Regions from separate parts of the Streptomyces flavovariabilis genome, predicted to be linked through region 3. Evidence: riboswitches for the same ligand, from Rfam matches in the RefSeq annotation. Region 3 holds a riboswitch; each other region holds the start of a gene.
What was found. Region 3 has a riboswitch for cobalamin ahead of IO24_RS0134380 (cobalamin biosynthesis protein). Riboswitches for the same ligand answer to the same signal wherever they lie in the genome.
Positions count from the first base shown of each region.

Region 1: it holds a riboswitch for cobalamin, as region 3 does, so the genes downstream of both, IO24_RS0118235 (ABC transporter substrate-binding protein) here and IO24_RS0134380 (cobalamin biosynthesis protein) in region 3, are expected to answer to the same signal.
Region 2: it holds a riboswitch for cobalamin, as region 3 does, so the genes downstream of both, IO24_RS0108195 (energy-coupling factor ABC transporter permease) here and IO24_RS0134380 (cobalamin biosynthesis protein) in region 3, are expected to answer to the same signal.

Region 1 is NZ_JNXD01000010.1:5,937-11,931, reverse strand. Features, by position in the region: partial or broken gene IO24_RS45990 (ABC transporter ATP-binding protein) at 10-808, opposite strand; gene IO24_RS0118240 (FecCD family ABC transporter permease) at 805-1,857, opposite strand; gene IO24_RS0118235 (ABC transporter substrate-binding protein) at 1,854-2,870, opposite strand; cobalamin riboswitch at 2,940-3,126, opposite strand; gene IO24_RS0118230 (CoA-binding protein) at 3,207-3,635, shown strand; gene IO24_RS0118225 (APC family permease) at 3,769-5,373, shown strand; gene IO24_RS0118220 (4-hydroxybenzoate 3-monooxygenase) at 5,396-5,995, shown strand, end outside.
Region 2 is NZ_JNXD01000003.1:163,180-169,174, reverse strand. Features, by position in the region: gene IO24_RS0108200 (serine/threonine-protein kinase) at 1-856, shown strand, start outside; cobalamin riboswitch at 985-1,169, shown strand; gene IO24_RS0108195 (energy-coupling factor ABC transporter permease) at 1,200-1,901, shown strand; gene IO24_RS0108190 (energy-coupling factor ABC transporter substrate-binding protein) at 1,898-2,266, shown strand; gene cbiQ (cobalt ECF transporter T component CbiQ) at 2,273-3,022, shown strand; gene IO24_RS0108180 (energy-coupling factor ABC transporter ATP-binding protein) at 3,019-3,873, shown strand; partial or broken gene IO24_RS40470 (maleylpyruvate isomerase N-terminal domain-containing protein) at 3,912-4,567, shown strand; gene IO24_RS0108170 (alpha/beta fold hydrolase) at 4,641-5,444, shown strand; gene IO24_RS0108165 (PP2C family protein-serine/threonine phosphatase) at 5,444-5,995, shown strand, end outside.
Region 3 is NZ_JNXD01000026.1:56,670-62,664, forward strand. Features, by position in the region: gene IO24_RS0134370 (inorganic phosphate transporter) at 1-394, shown strand, start outside; gene IO24_RS0134375 (hypothetical protein) at 428-649, shown strand; cobalamin riboswitch at 781-919, shown strand; gene IO24_RS0134380 (cobalamin biosynthesis protein) at 1,023-1,958, shown strand; gene IO24_RS0134385 (cobyric acid synthase) at 1,960-3,468, shown strand; gene cobN (cobaltochelatase subunit CobN) at 3,465-5,995, shown strand, end outside.

The DNA.
Region 1 (5,995 bases), on a different contig from region 3:
CCGCTCCTCTCAGCCCAGCGTGCCGAGGAACCGCACATGGGGCCGCCCCTCGGGTCCTTCGCGGCTGACGGCGGCCCGCACCCCGTACACCTCGGCGATGAGCCCGGCCGTGAGGACGTCCTCGGGGGGGGCCTCCCGCCACGACCCGCCCCGCGGACAGCACGACGACCCGATCGCAGTACATCGCCGCGAGGTTGAGGTCGTGCAGGGCGACGACGGTGGTGACCGGCAGGCCCGTGACCAGGGTGAGCAGGTCGAGCTGGTGGTGGATGTCGAGGTGGTTGGTGGGCTCGTCGAGGAGGAGTTCGCGGGGTTCCTGGGCGAGCGCGCGGGCGATCTGCACCCGCTGGCGTTCGCCACCCGAGAGGGTGTGCCAGAGCCGGCCGGAGTGGGCGTCGAGGCCCGTGCGCTCCAGGGCGGCGCGCACGGCCCGCTCGTCGTCCGCGGAGGCGGGTGTCCAGGCCCGGCGGTGCGGGACCCGGCCCAGCCGCACGATGTCCTCGACCGTCAACTCGACCTGGGTGTCCGACTGTTGCTCGACCACGGCGAGGCGGCGTGCGACCGTGCGGCGGGGCAGGTCGCTCAGCGGTGTGCCGTCGAGGGTGACGACTCCGGAGGTCGGCATGAGCAACCCGGCCAGCAGCCGCAGCAGTGTGGACTTGCCGGAGCCGTTGGGACCGAGGACGCCGACCGTGGAGCCGGTCTTCGGGGCGAGGGCGACGCCGTCCAGGATGAGACGCCCGTCGGCACGGCGGCTGACCCGGTCGGCCCGCAGCCCCGCCTCCGCCGTCGCACCTGCGCCACTCACCGCGCCCTCCGCGTCCGGTACAGCACCGCCACGAACGCCGGCACGCCGATCAGCGACGTCACGACCCCCACCGGAATCTCCTGCGGATCGAGGACCGTTCGGGCCAGGGTGTCCACCCATACGAGGAACACCGCTCCCGCGAGGGCGGTGACCGGCAGCAGCCGCGTGTGCCCGGGGCCGGTCAGGGCCCGGGCGGCGTGCGGCAGGACCAGTCCGACGAAGCCGATCGCCCCGGCCGAGCTGACCAGCGCGGCCGTGAGCAGGGCCGTGGCGCACAGCAGCACCAGGCGGGTGCGGGCGACGGACACCCCGAGGGCGGCCGCCGCGTCCTGCCCGAAGGCGAAGGCGTCGAGGGTACGGGCGTACGACAGGCACACCACGAGCGCCACGGCCAGCACCGCCAGGCACAGCCATACGTCGGTCCAGCCGGCGCCGCCGAGCGAGCCGAGGAGCCAGAACAGCACGCCGCGGGTGGTCTCGGCGTCGGCGGAGGTCATCACGACGAAGGAGGTGAGCGCGGAGAAGAGCTGCATGGCGGCGACGCCCGCGAGGACCACCCGGTCGGTGGTGCCGCCGAGGGTGTGGCTGAGCAGCAGCACCAGCGCGAACGACAGCAGGGCGCCGAGGAACGCGCCCGCGGACACCGAGAGGGCACCGCCGCCCGCGCCGAGCACGACCACGAGGACCGCTCCGGTGGAGGCGCCGGAGGACACCCCGAGCACGAAGGGGTCGGCGAGCGGGTTGCGCAGCAGCGACTGCATCACCGCCCCGCAGACGGCGAGTCCGGCTCCGCACACGGCCGCGAGCAGGGTGCGCGGCAGCCGCAGCTGCCAGACGATCCCGTCCCGGATCGGCGTCAGCTGCGAGCTGCCGAGGCCGAGATGGGCTGCCACGACGGACCAGACGTCGCCGACGCGGATGTCGGCGGGACCGATGGTGAGGGTCACGGCGAGGGACGCGGTCAGCGCGACGGCCCCGGCCGCCCCCAGGGCGAGCCCGGACCCGCGCCGGGGCCGGACCCCGGCACCCGGCCGACCTTGGGCGGTCACTTCACCAGCCCGGACCGGCGCAGCCCGGCGGCCACCTGCTCCACGCCCTCGACGGTGCGGATGGTCGGGTTCATGGCCTGCCCGCTGAGCAGCACGTACCGCTTGTGCCGGACGGCGTCCATGTTCCTGGTGACCGGGTTGGACTCCAGGAAGGCGATCTTCTTCGCGGCCGACTCCGCGGTCTGCGACTTACGGGTCAGGTCGCCGATGACGAGGACGTCGGGGTCGCGGTCGGCGACCGTCTCCCAGTTGACCTGCGGCCACTCCTCGTGCGTGTCGTCGAAGACGTTCTTCGCGCCGAGGGCCTGGGTGATGATGCCGGGTGCTCCGCAGCAGCCCGCCATGTAGGGCGACTCGGAGTTCGCGAACCAGTAGAGGAGGGTGACGTCGGAGGCGTCGATGCCCGCCGTGGCCTTCTTCATGCGCTGCCGGAGGGACGACACGAGTGCGTCGCCGCGTTCCTTCACCCCGAACACGGTCGCGAGGTCATGTACTTCGCCGTAGACGGTGTCGATGCCCAGAGCCTTGTCGCGTGCGCCGTCACCGCCGCCCGAGTTGTCCTTGCCGGCGCAGTCGGACGGGGAGACGTAGGTGGGGACGCCGAGCTTCTCGAACTGCTCGCGGGTGGCGACGCCGCCTTTGCCGAGGGTGGAGACGAACGACGCGGCGACGAAGTCGGGCTCGGTGTCCAGGACGCGTTCGAGGGACGGGTTGTTGTCGGCGATGCGCGGCACCTCGGCGTCGGCCTTCTCCAGCCCCTTCATCACGGGGTCGGTCCAGGTGGCCGTGCCCGCGAGGCGGTCGGCCAGGCCGAGGGAGAGCAGGATCTCGGTGGTGCCCTGGTTGAGGGACACGGCGTGCTGCGGCGCGGCCGCGACGCGGACCTCGTGCCCGCAGTTGGAGAGCGTGACGGCGGCCTTCGCGTCGGTGGAGTCGGCGCCGCCGCAGCCGGTCAGGAGCAGGGAGCCGGCCGCGAGCAGGGCAGCGGCACGGGCGGGTGGAGCGAGGGGCACGGGAACCAGTCCTCAGTCGTCGAGGGCCCATTCGCGGAGCCCGGTCGTACGGTGCTCCCCCGCCGCGTGCGGCCGCGGGGGCCGCCAGCAGGTCTTCGGACTCGGGTTCATCCGGTACGGGACGCCTTCCCGGACGACCGAGTCGTCCAGTGGCCGAGGCCCCGCCCGTCCCCCTCACCGCTGCGCGTCAGTTCCGGATTCGCACCGGATTCCCTGACCCACGTACATGGGTTCGACTGGCCTCGGCAAGCTATCACGGAGGCTCTCGGGGAATCACCGCGCACTCCGCGTCGTTGCCGGGAGAGCAGTTCGTCACGACTCTCGAGGAGGCCGCCGGTGTACGGCGACGAGGCAGCGGTCCGCAGGATCCTCACCGAGCTCGGCGACACGTGGGCGGTGGTGGGCCTGTCGTCGAACCGGCAGCGGGCGGCGTACGGCGTCGCCGCAGTGCTCCAGCGCTTCGGCAAGCGCGTCGTGCCGGTGCATCCGAAGGCGGAGACGGTGCACGGGGAGAAGGGGTACGCGAGCCTGGCGGACATCCCCTTCGCCGTGGACGTCGTCGACGTGTTCGTGAACAGCGACCTCGCCGGGGCCGTCGCGGACGAGGCGGCCGCCAAGGGCGCGAAGGCCGTCTGGTTCCAGCTCGGCGTCATCGACGAGGGGGCGTACGACCGGACCCGCTCGGCGGGACTGGAGATGGTGATGGACCGCTGCCCGGCGATCGAGATCCCACGGCTGTCTCATCACCGCGTACAGGAATCCTGAAGCGTTTCCCACGAAATACCCGCGCCCGGTCAAGGCTGCACAACTCGTCTTCTTCCGCCGGCTGACCGATTCCTAACCTGAGGCCTCTTGCTCGCCGGACTCTTCGAGTTCACTGATGAGAGGCCCCGCATTCATGGAGAGAGACGGTCTGCGCCGGGACGTCGGGCTGATCGGGCTCATGTGGGCGTCGGTCGGATCCATCATCGGCTCGGGCTGGTTGTACGGCGCCGAGAAGGCCGTCGTTGCGGCCGGCCCCGCGGCGATCCTGTCCTGGCTCATCGGCGCCGTGGCGATCGTGCTGCTGGCCCTGGTGCACGCGGAACTCGGCGGCATGTTCCCGGTCGCGGGCGGCACGGCCCGCTACCCGCACTACGCGTTCGGCGGACTGGCGGGCATGTCCTTCGGCTGGTTCTCCTGGCTCCAGGCGGCGACGGTGGCCCCGATCGAGGTCGAGGCCATGATCGGCTACGCCGGGCACTGGCACTGGGCGCAAGGCCTCCAGCACGCGCAGGACGGGACGCTGACGACGAGCGGCTTCGTCGTCGCCGTCCTGCTGATGGCCGTGTTCGTCGTCGTCAACTTCCTCGGCGTGCGGATCCTGGCCCACACCAACAGCGCCGCCACCTGGTGGAAGGTGGCCGTGCCGCTGGCCGCGATCTTCATCATCGCGGCCGGCAACTTCCACCCGGGCAACTTCACCGAGCACGGCTTCGCCCCGTTCGGCGCCCACGGGGTGCTGAGCGCCGTCAGTTCCAGCGGCATCATCTTCGCCCTGCTGGGCTTCGAGCAGGCGATCCAGCTGGCGGGCGAGAGCCGCGACCCGCAGCGGGACCTGCCGCGCGCCACGATCGGCTCGGTCGCCATCGGGGCGGCCATCTACGTCCTGCTCCAGGTCGTCTTCATCGCCGCCCTGCCGCTGAGCTCCTTCGCGCACGGCTGGACCAGGCTCGACTACCCCGGCATCAGCGGTCCGTGGGCGGGGCTCGCGACCCTGGTGGGACTCGGCTGGCTGAGCGTGGTGCTGTACCTGGACGCGGTGGTCTCCCCGGCCGGCACCGGCCTGATCTACACGACGGCCACGTCGCGCGTCTCCTACGGACTGGCCCGCAACGGCTACGCGCCGAAGCTCTTCGTCCGCACCGACGCGCGCGGTGTGCCGTGGTTCGGGCTGATCGTGTCCTTCGTGACCGGCGTGGTCTGCTTCCTGCCGTTTCCGAGCTGGCAGCAGCTGGTCAGCTTCATCACCTCGGCGAGCGTGCTGATGTACGCGGGCGCCCCGCTGGCCTACGGCGTCTTCGCGGACCGGCTGCCGCACCGGGCACGCCCGTACCGCCTGCCCGCCGGGAAGGCCCTCTCGCCGCTGTCCTTCGTGGTGGCCAACCTCATCATCTACTGGTCCACCTGGGACACCCTGTGGCGGCTCGGCGTGGCCATCGTCCTCGGCTACGTCCTGCTCGGCGGCTACGCCTGGTACGCCACCCGAAAGGGCCTGCCCGACGCGCCCCGCCTCGACTTCAGGGCCGCCCGGTGGCTGCCCGTCTACCTGCTGGGCATGGGCGTCATCTCCTGGCAGGGCGGCTTCGGCGGCCAGGGGCACCTCGGACTGTGGTGGGACATCCTGGTCGTCGCGGTGTTCTCGCTGGCTGTCTACTACTGGGCCCGGGCCTGCGCCTCCCCGTCCGCGGAGATCGAGCGGAGCATCGAGGAGGTGACGGTCGAGGAGGTGCCCGTGCACTGAGACCGGCCTCCATAATGTGCGCATGACCCACGCCTTTCCGCCCGCGGACTCCGGCGCCCCGCAACGCTTCCCGGTCGTTGTCGTGGGCGCCGGTCCCGCAGGTCTGACGGTCGGCAACATCCTGCGGGCCGCGTCCGTGGACTGCCTGGTGCTGGAGAGCGAGACCCGGGAGTTCATCGAACGGCGGCCCCGGGCCGGGGTCATCGAGGAATGGGCCGTACGCGGCTTGGAGAAGCGCGGCCTCGCCCGCAATCTGCTGGACCGCGCGGAACTGCACACCGCGTGCGAGTTCCGCTTCGACGGGGAGCGCTACCGCTTCCCGTACGGCGAGCTGACGGGCAGCCACCACTTCGTCTACCCGCAGCCCTTGCTGGTGACGGACCTGGTGCGCGAGTACGCCGACGTCCGGGGCGGTCACATCCGCTTCGGGGTCCGGGACGTGCAGGTCCACGACCTGGACACCGACCGGCCGTCGGTGTCGTACACCTGCCCCGAGACGGGTGAACGCCACGTCGTGCACTGCGACTTCGTGGCCGGGTGCGACGGGGCACGCGGGGCGACCCGGGCCTCACTCCCGCCCGAGCGGGTCCGGATCGCGCGGCACGACTACGGCATCGGCTGG
Region 2 (5,995 bases), on a different contig from region 3:
GCCGTTCCAGGCCGACACCGCCGTCGCCCTCCTCCACCAGCATCTCGACTCGACCCCCGTGCCGCCCCGCGAGCTCGGTGTCACCGGACTCCCGCCGGCGTTCGAGAACTACCTCCTCGGTCTGCTCGCCAAGCAGCCCGAGGACCGGCCCACCGCCCAGCAGGCCGCCGAGTGGTTCGCCGGGGGCGCCTGGCGCGGCCTGCCCGAGCCGCTGCCGGAGGTCTCACCGCCGCTGCGGCCGACGACCGCGTCCGCGGCGACGCACGCCGCGCCCGGCCCGAACGCGGCTGCCGAGACCAGCAACCCGACCACGTACGCGCTGCCCGCTACCACGGGGCACCGCACCGCGGCCCGGGCCGCCCAGGCGGGGCGTTCGGGTCGCTCCCGCGGGCGCGGCGGCCTCGGCAGCCGGACGAGACTGGCCGCGACGGCCGCCGCCGCTGCTCTCTTCCTCGCCGCGATGCTCATCGGCATGCGCTGGTTCTCGCCCGACACCACCGCGGAGGGCACCGAACCCGACGCGTCCCCGACTGCGAGCAGCCCCGCCGCCGCCCCGTCGGGCGATTCCGCCTCGTCTCTCTCCTCCGATCCGGAAGCCGACCCGAAGGCCGGCCCGGCGACCGGCCCGGCGACCGGCCCGGTGGATGTCGGCACGCCGACGACCGGCACCGTGGCCGATGTCACTCCGTCCGCGCCGGCCGCTTCCCCGACCCCTGCCGCGCCGCCGCCCGGCGCCGCGACTCCGACGGATGCGGCGGGCAACGGCGGGCCGCAGCAGCCCAAGCCGGAGAGCCCGCGCCAGGCCGGGGGATACGGGGAGGGCGACGACGGCGGAGACGACGGGGGCGACGACTGACGCGGGCTCCGCAGCCGCGCGGCGGCGCCCGCCGCAGCGCGTGGATCAGCGGGGGGATGCGCCGGTGTGCGAGCGGGCGCCCCCTCGCGCGCCCCCTGGGGTGGCTTGTCACCGCCCTTATCCGGGCCTTATTGTCACCAGGCCTTGGTGAACGGGAAATCCGGTGTGATGCCGGTGCGGCCCTCGCCACTGTGAATCGGGAAGTCCGGCTCCAGCCCTAGCGGGCAGCCACTGGGTCTCAGTGACCCGGGAAGGCGGAGTCCGGGCGGTGGTACCCGTCAGCCAGGAGACCGGCCAAGGCGCGTCAACCATCCACGAGGTGCTGGAGAGGGTCTGCTGAGCCATGCACATTGCCGAGGGTTTCCTTCCTCCGGCGCACGCGGTCGCCTGGGGCGTCGCGTCGGCGCCGTTCGTCGTCCACGGGGTCCGGTCGCTCACCCGTGAAGTGCGCGAGCACCCCGAGAGCACGCTGCTCCTCGGTGCGTCCGGCGCCTTCACCTTCGTCCTGTCCGCCCTGAAACTGCCGTCCGTCACCGGCAGTTGCTCGCACCCCACCGGCACGGGCCTCGGAGCCATCCTGTTCCGGCCGCCCATCATGGCGGTGCTGGGCACCATCACCCTGCTCTTCCAGGCGCTGCTGCTCGCGCACGGCGGCCTGACCACGCTCGGCGCCAACGTCTTCTCGATGGCGATCGTCGGTCCCTGGGCCGGATACGCCGTCTACGCACTGCTGCGTCGCTCCGGTGCTCCGCTGATGGTGGCCGTGTTCTGCGGCGCGTTCGTCGCCGACCTGTCCACCTACTGCGTCACCAGCGTGCAGCTGGCGCTCGCCTTCCCCGACCCGGGCAGCGGATTCCTGGGCGCACTCGGCAAGTTCGGTTCCATCTTCGCCGTCACCCAGATCCCGCTCGCAGTGAGTGAGGGCCTGCTGACCGTGCTCGTGATGCGGCTGCTGGTGCAGTCCAGCAAGGGCGAACTGACCCGGCTGGGCGTGCTCCTCGCCAAGAAGCAGGCACGGACCGAGACCGAGGCGGTGGCCCGATGAGCAGGAACACGAAGATCAACCTGGTGCTGCTGTTCGCCGTGGCCGCGCTCGCCGTGCTGCCCCTGGCGCTCGGCCTCGGCGACCACAAGAAGGAGCCGTTCACGGGCGCCGACGCCGAGGCCGAGACGGCGATCACCGAGCTGCGGCCGGACTACGAGCCGTGGTTCTCGCCGCTGTACGAGCCGCCGTCCGGCGAGATCGAGTCGGCACTGTTCTCCCTCCAGGCCGCTCTCGGCGCCGGTGTCCTCGCCTACTACTTCGGGCTGCGGCGGGGCCGTCGGCAGGGCGAGCAGCGGGCGCTGGAGCGGGAGGCCAGCAGCGCGCTCGCCGGCGCCGCCGGGAAGTCCACCGCAGAACAGGACTGACCCCGGGTGCTGCCGATCGACGCGGCGGCGCACAGCAGTCGCTGGCGCCGCCGCCATCCCGTGGACAAGGCCGTGCTCGGGCTCGGCCTCACCGTGCTCGCGATCTCCCTGCCGCCCTGGCCGGGTGCCGCCCTGGTGCTGCTGACAGCCCTGGTGGTGCTGCTGGGGCCGGCCGGTGTGCCCGGGCGGCGGCTGTGGCGGGCCTACCGGGTGCCGCTGGGCTTCTGCGTGACCGGCGCGCTCACGCTGCTCGTCCAGGTGGGCGGACCGGGGGGTTTCGTCTCCCTCGCGGGTGACGGGCCGGTCCGGGCCGGGGAGTTGCTGCTGCGCACCTCGGCGGCTTCCCTGGGCGTGCTGCTGTTCGCCTTCACCACGCCGATGTCCGACCTGCTGCCCCGCCTGGTCCGGGCCGGGATCCCCGCGCCGGTCGTCGACGTCGCGCTCGTGACGTACCGGATGAGCTTCCTGCTGCTGGACTCCGTGCGCCGCATCCGGGAAGCCCAGGCGGCCCGGCTCGGTCACACCAGCCGGGCCGCACAGTGGCGTTCCCTGGCCGGGCTCGGCGCCACCGCGTTCGTCCGGGCCTTCGACCGGGCCACCCGGCTCCAGGCCGGGCTCGCCGGGCGCGGCTACGACGGCACGCTGCGGGTCCTGGTGCCCGAGGCCCGGGTCTCCGTCCGCTTCACGGCTGCCAGTTGCGCGCTGCTCGCGGCGCTGGCCGCCCTCACCCTCGTCCTGGAAAGGCCGCTGACATGAGCGAGCCCGCCCTCGTCGCCCTGCGGGGCGCGTCCTTCGCCTACGAGGACGGCCCCACCGTGCTCAGCGGCCTCGACTTCGAGATCCGCGAGGGGCGCGCACTCGCGCTGCTCGGCCGCAACGGCAGCGGAAAGACCACGCTGATGCGGCTGCTCTCCGGCGGACTGCGGCCGCACGAGGGGCGGTTGACGGTCGAGGGGCAGCCGGTGTCGTACGACCGCAAGGGGCTCACCCGGCTGCGGACGACCGTGCAGCTGGTGGTGCAGGACCCGGACGACCAGCTGTTCGCGGCGTCCGTCGAGCAGGATGTGTCGTTCGGCCCCCTGAACCTCGGTCTGGACGACACCCAGGTGCGGGCGCGGGTGGCGGAGGCGCTCGCCGCCCTGGACATCACGGCCCTGGCCGGCCGGCCCACCCATCTGCTCTCCTACGGGCAGCGCAAGCGCACCGCCATCGCGGGCGCGGTCGCCATGCGGCCCCGCGTCCTCGTCCTCGACGAGCCGACGGCCGGACTCGATCCCGAGGGCCAGGAGCGGCTCCTCACCACCCTCGACGGACTCCGTACCGCCGGCACCACGGTGGTGATGGCCACCCATGACGTCGATCTCGCCCTGCGCTGGGCCGACGACGCGGCGCTCCTCACCCCGTCGGGCGTCCGCACCGGGCCCGCGGCCACGGCTCTGGCCCGCACGGATCTCCTCCGCGAGGCGGGGCTGCGCCTGCCGTGGGGTGCCGCGGTGACGGAACTCCTGCGCGCGCAGGGGTGGCTGGCCCGAGCGGAGCAGGGTCCGCGGACGGCGGACGAACTCGCCGCCCTCGTGGGCGGACGGCAAGGGGTGCCCGGAGGATGAGCTTGTCCGGCGTCGCGGCGCGGCGCTACGGTGCCGAGGTGGATCTCTTCTCACACACCTGGACGGCGTTGCGCGCGGCGGTGGCGGATCTATCCCAGGAGGACTTCGGCGGCCCTCCGGCTGTACGGGCTGGCTGGTGCGGGACCTGGTGTGCCATCTGATCGTCGACGCCCAGGACGTCCTGATCACCCTGGCCACCCCGTCCGGCCGGGAACCGACCCGCGACGTGCTGACGTACTGGGACATCTCCGACACTCCGCCGACCGGTGACGACCCGCTCGACGCGCTGACCGTCCGGCTGGCCGCCGCGTACGAGGATCCGCGCCTGCTCAAGTTCCACCTGGACGACGTCGGCTCCGCCGCCGGCCGCGCCGCCCTGCTCGCCGACCCGGCCGGCCGGGTCGGCACCCGCGACGAGATCCTCACCGTGGGCGACTTCCTCTCCACGTACGTCCTGGAGTGGACGCTGCACCACCTCGACCTGATCGCCTGCCTCCCGGACGCGGAGCAGCCGCCCGCGGAGGGGATCGTCCGGTCCCGGGAGATGCTGGAGCAGATCACGGGGAGCCCCTTCCCGTCGTCCTTCTCCGACGTGGACGCACTGCTCATCGGCACCGGGCGGCGGGCGCCGACCGAGGCGGAGCAGGCCGGGCTCGGCGAGCTGGCCTCGAAGGTGCCGCTGTACCTGGGCTGACTTCGCGATCGCGTCGCGGCTGTCCACGAGGCCGCCGTCGAACCGCTCCCGCCGAGGTGGCAGCATGGTCTGCATGGACATCCGCCGCAGGAACAACGTCAACGTGATCGGTCCCGACGGCGCACCGGTGCTGCTCCTGGCACACGGTTTCGGCTGTGACCAGAACATGTGGCGCCTGGTGGTGCCGGTGCTCGCCGAGCGCTACCGGGTGGTGCTGTTCGACTACGTCGGCTCCGGCGGCTCGGACCTCGCGGCATGGAGTGAGGAGCGGTACTCCTCGCTGCACGGCTACGCCGCTGACGTCGTCGACGTCTGCGAGGAGCTCGACCTGCGGCAGGCGGTGTTCGTGGGGCACTCGGTGAGTGCCATGGTCGGGGTGCTGGCGGCGCAGGCCGCGCCGGAGCGGATCGGGGCGCTCGTGATGGTGACACCGTCGCCCTGCTACATCGACGACGAGGGGTACGGCGGCGGCTTCAGCACGGAGGACATCGACGAGCTGCTCGCCTCCCTGGAGGCGAACTACCTGGGCTGGTCGTCCGCCATGGCCCCGGTGATCATGGGCAACCCGGAGCGGCCGGAGCTCGGCCAGGAACTGACCAACAGCTTCTGCGCCACCGACCCCGACATCGCCCGCGTCTTCGCCCGTACGACGTTCCTCACCGACAGCCGTGAGGACCTGAAGGGCGTGTCCGTGCCGACGCTCGTGCTGGAGTGCGAGCAGGACGCCATCGCGCCCCGCGAGGTCGGCGCCTATGTGCACGCGGCGATCCCCGCCTCCCGCCTGGTCACGCTCGACGCCACCGGGCACTGCCCGCAGCTCAGCGCGCCACAGGCCACCACCGAGGCGATCCTCGGCTTTCTGGAGTCCCTGAAGTGATGTGCCGTACGAGTGGCGTGCCCGAGCCCGCCGGAGCGGGGGACGAGGCGAGCACGGACGCCGCTTTCACCGCGCTGCTGGAGGACAGCGCGGAGGACCTGTACGAGTCCGCACCCTGCGGTTACCTGTCCACGATGATGGACGGCACCATCGCCAAGATCAACACCACGCTGCTGGACTGGCTCGGCCTGGATCGTGACGCCGTGGCGGGCCGCAAGCGTTTCGCGGACCTGCTCACCGTCGGCGGGAAGCTGTACCACGAGACACACTTCGCTCCGCTGCTGCGCATGCAGGGGGAACTGCGGGGCATCGCCCTGGAGATGCGGCGCCAGGACGGCAGCCGGCTGCCGGTGCTGGTCTCCGCCGTGATCAAGCACGGGACCGAGGGCGAGCCCCTGCTGATCCGCATCACCGTCTTCGACGCCTCGGACCGCCGCGCGTACGAGAAGGAACTGCTGCACCGCCGGCGGGAGGCCGAGCGGGCCCGCGCCGAGGCGGACGAGGCCCGGCGGCAGGCCGAGGCCGACCGGGCCAGACTGGCCGACGCGCTC
Region 3 (5,995 bases):
GGGGCTCGGCCGCAAGGGCGGCGTCGTCCGCTGGTCGACCGCGACACGGATGTTCATCGCGTGGGGTCTGACGCTGCCGGCGGCGGCGCTGGTGGGCGCTCTCGCCGAGTACGTCACCGGCTTCGGAGCCTGGGGCACCGCCGTGGTGGCCGTCTTCCTCGTCGCCTCCAGCGCGGCGATCTGGAAGCTGTCGCGGCGTGAGGTCGTCGACCACACCAACGTCAACGACATCGACGTCACCGACACCGACGAGGCGGAGCCCGCGGGCGTGGTCACCACGGCGATGGCCGCCGTGACGCCGCCGCCGGCCGGCACGCCGGCGCAGGAGCCGGTGCCGTCGTTCCCGGCCCAGGCCACCGCCGAGCGGACGCCGACCACGACCACGACGGTCTGACCCCGCCACCGGTTACAAGGAAGAGTCTCTGAGATGAAGATCGACTGGGCGGCCCTCGGCTCCGTCTTCGGCGTCAGCCTCGTGGTCACCGTGGCCCTCGTCGGCCTGTTCACCCTCGGCATCACCGGCCTGTCGCGCCGCGAGCGTGCGGTGGCGGAGGGCGGTTCCGCGGGCCTCGCGGTGACCGGCGCGTACGCGTGCTTCGCGGCGTGCGCGGCGGCCGTGGGGTACGGGATCTATCTGATCGTGGCCTGACGGCCCGACAGCACATCGTCCACCGGGCGGCGCGGGACTTCGGTCCTGTGCCGCCCGGTCGTCGTGTGTGCGGAAGGGGACGGTGTGGGGTTCTGCACACTCTCCCCTCGCAGGTCAACGGCAAGTTGACGCCGGTTCCCGGCCGTGGTGGACTGCCGGGGCCAGTACGGCGGCAGGAGAGGAAGCCGGTGAAAGTCCGGCGCGGTCCCGCCACTGTCACCGGGGTAGCAATCCCCGGGAGCCAGGAACTCTCACCGCCGGTCTCGTCGAACCAGGGCGTGGACACCCTGAGTGAGGACACATATCGCCATGCGCGGCTGCCGATCCGGTTTCAGCACCCCACCCCCGCCTGCCCTTCTGGCCGGCTGAGCCCATGGGTGCCGATCGCGTCTTCGCGTACGGCGCCGCCGCCGGTCTGATCGGTGACCTGCTGCTCGGTGATCCTCGCCGAGGGCATCCGGTCGCCGTGTTCGGGCGGGCCGCGGGTGCCGTGGAACGGGTGTTGTGGCGGGACCACCGCGGGTGGGGCGCGCTGCACACCGCCGTGTGTGCCGGAGGAGCCGTCGCCCTGGGGTCCGTCGCCGCACGTGCCGTGCGGACGTCCCCCGTCGCCTCGGTCGCGCTCACCGGAGCCGCCACCTGGGCTGTCGTCGGGGGGACTTCACTCGCCCGGGAGGCGCAGGCCATCGGGCGTGCCCTCCGTGGCGGGGACGTCGAAGCGGCCCGGGCCCGGCTGCCGCATCTGTGCGGCCGGGATCCGCAGGCCCTCGACGCCGACGGCATGGCCCGGGCCGTGGTCGAGTCCGTCGCCGAGAACACCTCCGACGCGGTGGTGGGGGCGCTGGTGTGGGGGGCAGTCGGCGGGGTGCCGGGGCTGCTCGGCTTCCGGGCCGTCAACACCCTGGACGCCATGGTCGGGCACAAGTCGGCCCGGTACCGCCGGTACGGGTGGGCCTCCGCGCGCCTGGACGACCTCGCGGGGTGGCCGGGAGCGCGGCTGACCGCCGTACTCGCCGCCCTGGCCGGGCCGGATCCGCGGGGGGCCGTGCGGGCCTGGCGGGCCGATGCGGCGAAGCATCCGAGTCCCAACGCCGGGCCCGTGGAGGCCTCGTTCGCGGGGGCGCTCGGGGTGCGGCTGGGTGGAACGCTCTCGTACGGCGGGCGGGTGGAGCACCGGCCCGTGCTGAACACACAAGGGCGTGCCGTCGGTACGCACGACGTCGAACGGGCCGTGCGGCTCTCGCGGCGGGTCACCTGGCTCGCCCTCGGGGTGTGCGCCGGCGCGCGGCTGCTGAAGAGGGGGAAATGACATGGGCGGTGGTCTTCTCGTCGCCGGCACCACCTCCGACGCCGGCAAGAGCGTCGTGACCGCCGGGATCTGCCGGTGGCTGGTGCGGCAGGGCGTCAGGGTCGCGCCCTTCAAGGCGCAGAACATGTCCCTGAACTCCTTCGTGACGAAGGAGGGGGCCGAGATCGGGCGGGCGCAGGCCATGCAGGCGCAGGCCTGCCGGGTCGAGCCGACCGCGCTGATGAATCCCGTGCTGCTCAAGCCCGGTGGCGAGCAGAGCAGTCAGGTCGTGCTGCTCGGCAAGCCCGTCGGGGAGCTGAGTGCGCGCGGCTACCACGGCGGGCGGCAGCAGCAGTTGCTCGGCACGGTCCTGGACTGCCTCGAGCAGTTGCGGGGCACGTATGACGCGGTGATCTGTGAGGGGGCCGGTTCTCCCGCCGAGATCAATCTACGGCGGACGGACATCGTGAACATGGGGATCGCCCGGAACGCCGGGCTGCCCGTGCTCGTGGTCGGCGACATCGACCGGGGCGGTGTGTTCGCCTCGTTCTTCGGGACCGTGGCGCTGCTGTCGCCCGAGGACCAGCGTTGCGTCGCCGGGTTCCTCGTCAACAAGTTCCGCGGGGACGTCTCCCTGCTGGAGCCGGGCCTGGAGATGCTGCTCGGCCTCACCGGACGGCGCACGTACGGCGTGCTGCCCTTCCGGCACGGGCTCGGGATCGACGAGGAGGACGGGCTGCGCGTGTCCCTGCGGGGAGCCGTGCGGGAGTCCGTGGTCGCCGCGCCCGTCGGCGAGGACGTGCTGCGTGTCGCGGTCTGTGCCGTGCCCCTCATGTCCAACTTCACCGACGTGGACGCCCTGGCCGCCGAGCCCGGGGTCGTGGTGCGGTTCGTGGACCGGCCGGAGGAACTCTCCGACGCCGACCTCGTCATCGTGCCCGGCACCCGCGGGACGGTCCGGGCACTGGAGTGGCTGCGCGAGCGGGGGCTCGCCGGGGCCCTGGTCCGCCGGGCCGCCGAGCAGCGGCCCGTCCTCGGCATCTGCGGCGGCTTCCAGATACTCGGCGAGCACATCGAGGACGACGTCGAGAGCCGCAGGGGCCACGTCGACGGGCTCGGGATCCTGCCCGTGCGGGTGCGGTTCGCCCGCGAGAAGACCCTCACCCGGCCGGCGGGGGAAGCCCTCGGCGAGCGGGTCGAGGGTTACGAGATCCATCACGGGGTCGCCGACGTCACCGGAGGAATCCCCTTCCTGGACGGCTGCCGGGTCGGCCAGACCTGGGGCACGCACTGGCACGGCTCACTGGAGTCGGACGGCTTCCGGCGGGCCTTTCTGCGCGAGGTGGCGGCCGCCGCGGGCCGCCGCTTCGTGCCGGCGCCGGACACCTCGTTCGCCGCGCTGCGCGAGGAGCAGCTCGACCGGCTCGGCGACCTGATCGAACAGCACGCGGACACGGACGCGCTGTGGCGGCTCATCGAGTCCGGCGCGCCACAAGGACTGCCCTTCATTCCACCGGGAGCGCCCGCATGAGCACTGTGTTGTTGTTGTCGACCGCCGACACGGACCTGCTGGCGGCCCGGGCCGCCTCCGGTGCCGACTACCGGATCGGCAACCCGACCCGGGTGGACGTCCGGGAGGAGCTGCCGGCCCTGCTGGACGGGGTGGGCATCGTCGTCGTCCGGCTGCTCGGCGGCAAACGGGCCTGGGAGGACGGGCTCGCCGCGCTGAAGGCCTCCGGCGTCCCCACCGTGCTGCTCGGCGGCGAGGCCGTGCCGGACGCGGAGTTGATGGCCGAGTCGTCCGTCCCGGCCGGTGTCGTGGCCGAGGCGCTGAGGTACCTCGTGGAGGGCGGGCCGGACAACCTCACCGAACTGGCCCGGTTCCTCTCCGACACCGTGCTGCTGACCGGCGAGGGGTTCGTCGAGCCGCGGAAGATGCCGGAGTTCGGCGTCCACGGCGAGCGCGTCCGGGTGGAGGGCCGTCCGACCGTCGGGGTGCTCTTCTACCGGGCCCACGAGCTGAGCGGCAACACCGCCTTCGTCGACACCCTGTGCGACGCGATCGAGGCACACGGCGCCAACGCCCTGCCGGTGTACTGCGGTTCGCTGCGCGGGGCGGACGAGAGGCTGTACGAGATCCTCGGCCGGGCGGACGCCCTGGTCGCCACCGTCCTCGCCGCCGGCGGCACCCATGCCTCGCAGGCCTCGGCGGGCGGCGACGAGGAGGCCTGGGACATCGGCGCCCTCGCCGAGCTGGACATCCCCGTGCTGCAGGGCCTGTGCCTGACGTCGTCGCGGCAGGCCTGGGCGGAGTCGGACGCCGCCCTCTCCCCCATGGACGCCGCCATGCAGGTGGCGATCCCGGAGTTCGACGGGCGGCTGATCACCGTGCCGTTCTCCTTCAAGGAGCAGGGCCCGGACGACGTGCCCGTGTACACCGCCGACCCGGAACGTGCCGCGCGCGTCGCCGGCATCGCCGTACGGCACGCGCGGCTGCGGCACAAGGACAACGCGGACAAGAAGCTCGCGCTGGTCTTCACCGCGTACCCGACCAAGCACTCCCGGGTCGGCAACGCGGTCGGGCTCGACACCCCGGCCTCGGCGGTGCGGGTGCTGGACGCGCTGCGGGACGCCGGGTACGGCGTCGAGGGGCATCCGGACGACGGTGACGAGCTGATCCACCGGCTCATCAACGCCGGCGGGCACGACGTGGAGTGGCTGACGGAGGAGCAGCTGGCCGCCGCGCCGGCGCGGGTGCCGCTGGCCGACTACCGGGCGTGGTTCGAGAAGCTCGACCCGGAGCTGAAGGACGCCATGACCGAGGCGTGGGGCGAGCCGCCGGGCGGCCTCTACGTCGACGGCGACGACATCGTGCTGGCGTCCCTGCAGTTCGGGAACGTCGTCGTCATGATCCAGCCGCCGCGCGGGTTCGGCGAGAACCCGATCGCGATCTACCACGACCCGGACATGCCGCCGTCCCACCACTACATGGCGGCCTACCGGTGGCTGGAGAACAGTTTCGGCGCGGACGCCATCGTGCACATGGGCAAGCACGGCACCATGGAGTGGCTGCCCGGCAAGGGCCTCGGGCTCGGCGGGGGCTGCGCCCCGGACGCGGTCCTCGGGGACCTGCCGCTGATCTACCCCTTCATCGTCAACGACCCCGGCGAGGGCACCCAGGCCAAGCGCCGCGGCCATGCCACCGTCGTCGACCACCTCGTGCCGCCGATGGCCCGCGCCGACACCTACGGCGACCTGGCCAAGCTGGAGCAGCTCCTCGACGAGTACGCGCTCGTCTCCGACCTGGACCCGGCGAAGGCCCCGACGGTGCGCGCCCAGATCTGGACGCTGGTCAAGGCGGCCGAACTCCACCACGACCTGCATGTCGACGACCAGCCGGACGACGAGGAGTTCGACGAGTTCGTCATGCACATCGACGGCTATCTGTGCGAGATCAAGGACGTGCAGATCCGCGACGGCCTGCACATCCTGGGCGGCGGGCCGGTCGGCGAGCCGCGCGTCAACCTCGTACTGGCCGTGCTGCGCGCCTCGCAGGTGTGGGGCGGGCAGGCCAACGCGCTGCCGGGGCTCAGGGCGTCGCTGGCGCAGCACTTCGGGCTGGTGGAGAAGGAGCTGCTGGCCGAGCCCGGGGCTCCGGTGAAGGTGCCCGTCGAACTGACGGACCTGGTGGACGGCCCGGCCCGCAGCGCCGCCGACGCGATCGACCTGCTGGAGCAGCTGTGCCGGCGGATCGCGGAGGGCATGGAGGAACGCGGCTGGGCGGCCGCCGAGAGCGCGCCCCTGGTCCGGGAGGTTCTCAGCACCGAGCTGCCCGAGGCGGTCGCGGTGGTGACGTTCGCCTGCACCGAGGTCGTGCCCCGGCTGGAGAAGACCACCGACGAGATCGGGCACATCCTGCGGGCGCTGAACGGCGGCTACGTCCCGGCCGGTCCCTCCGGTTCGCCGACCCGCGGGCTCGTCAACGTCCTGCCGACGGGCCGGAACTTCTACTCCGTCGACCCCAAGGCCATTCCGTCCCGGCTGAGCTGGGAGGTCGG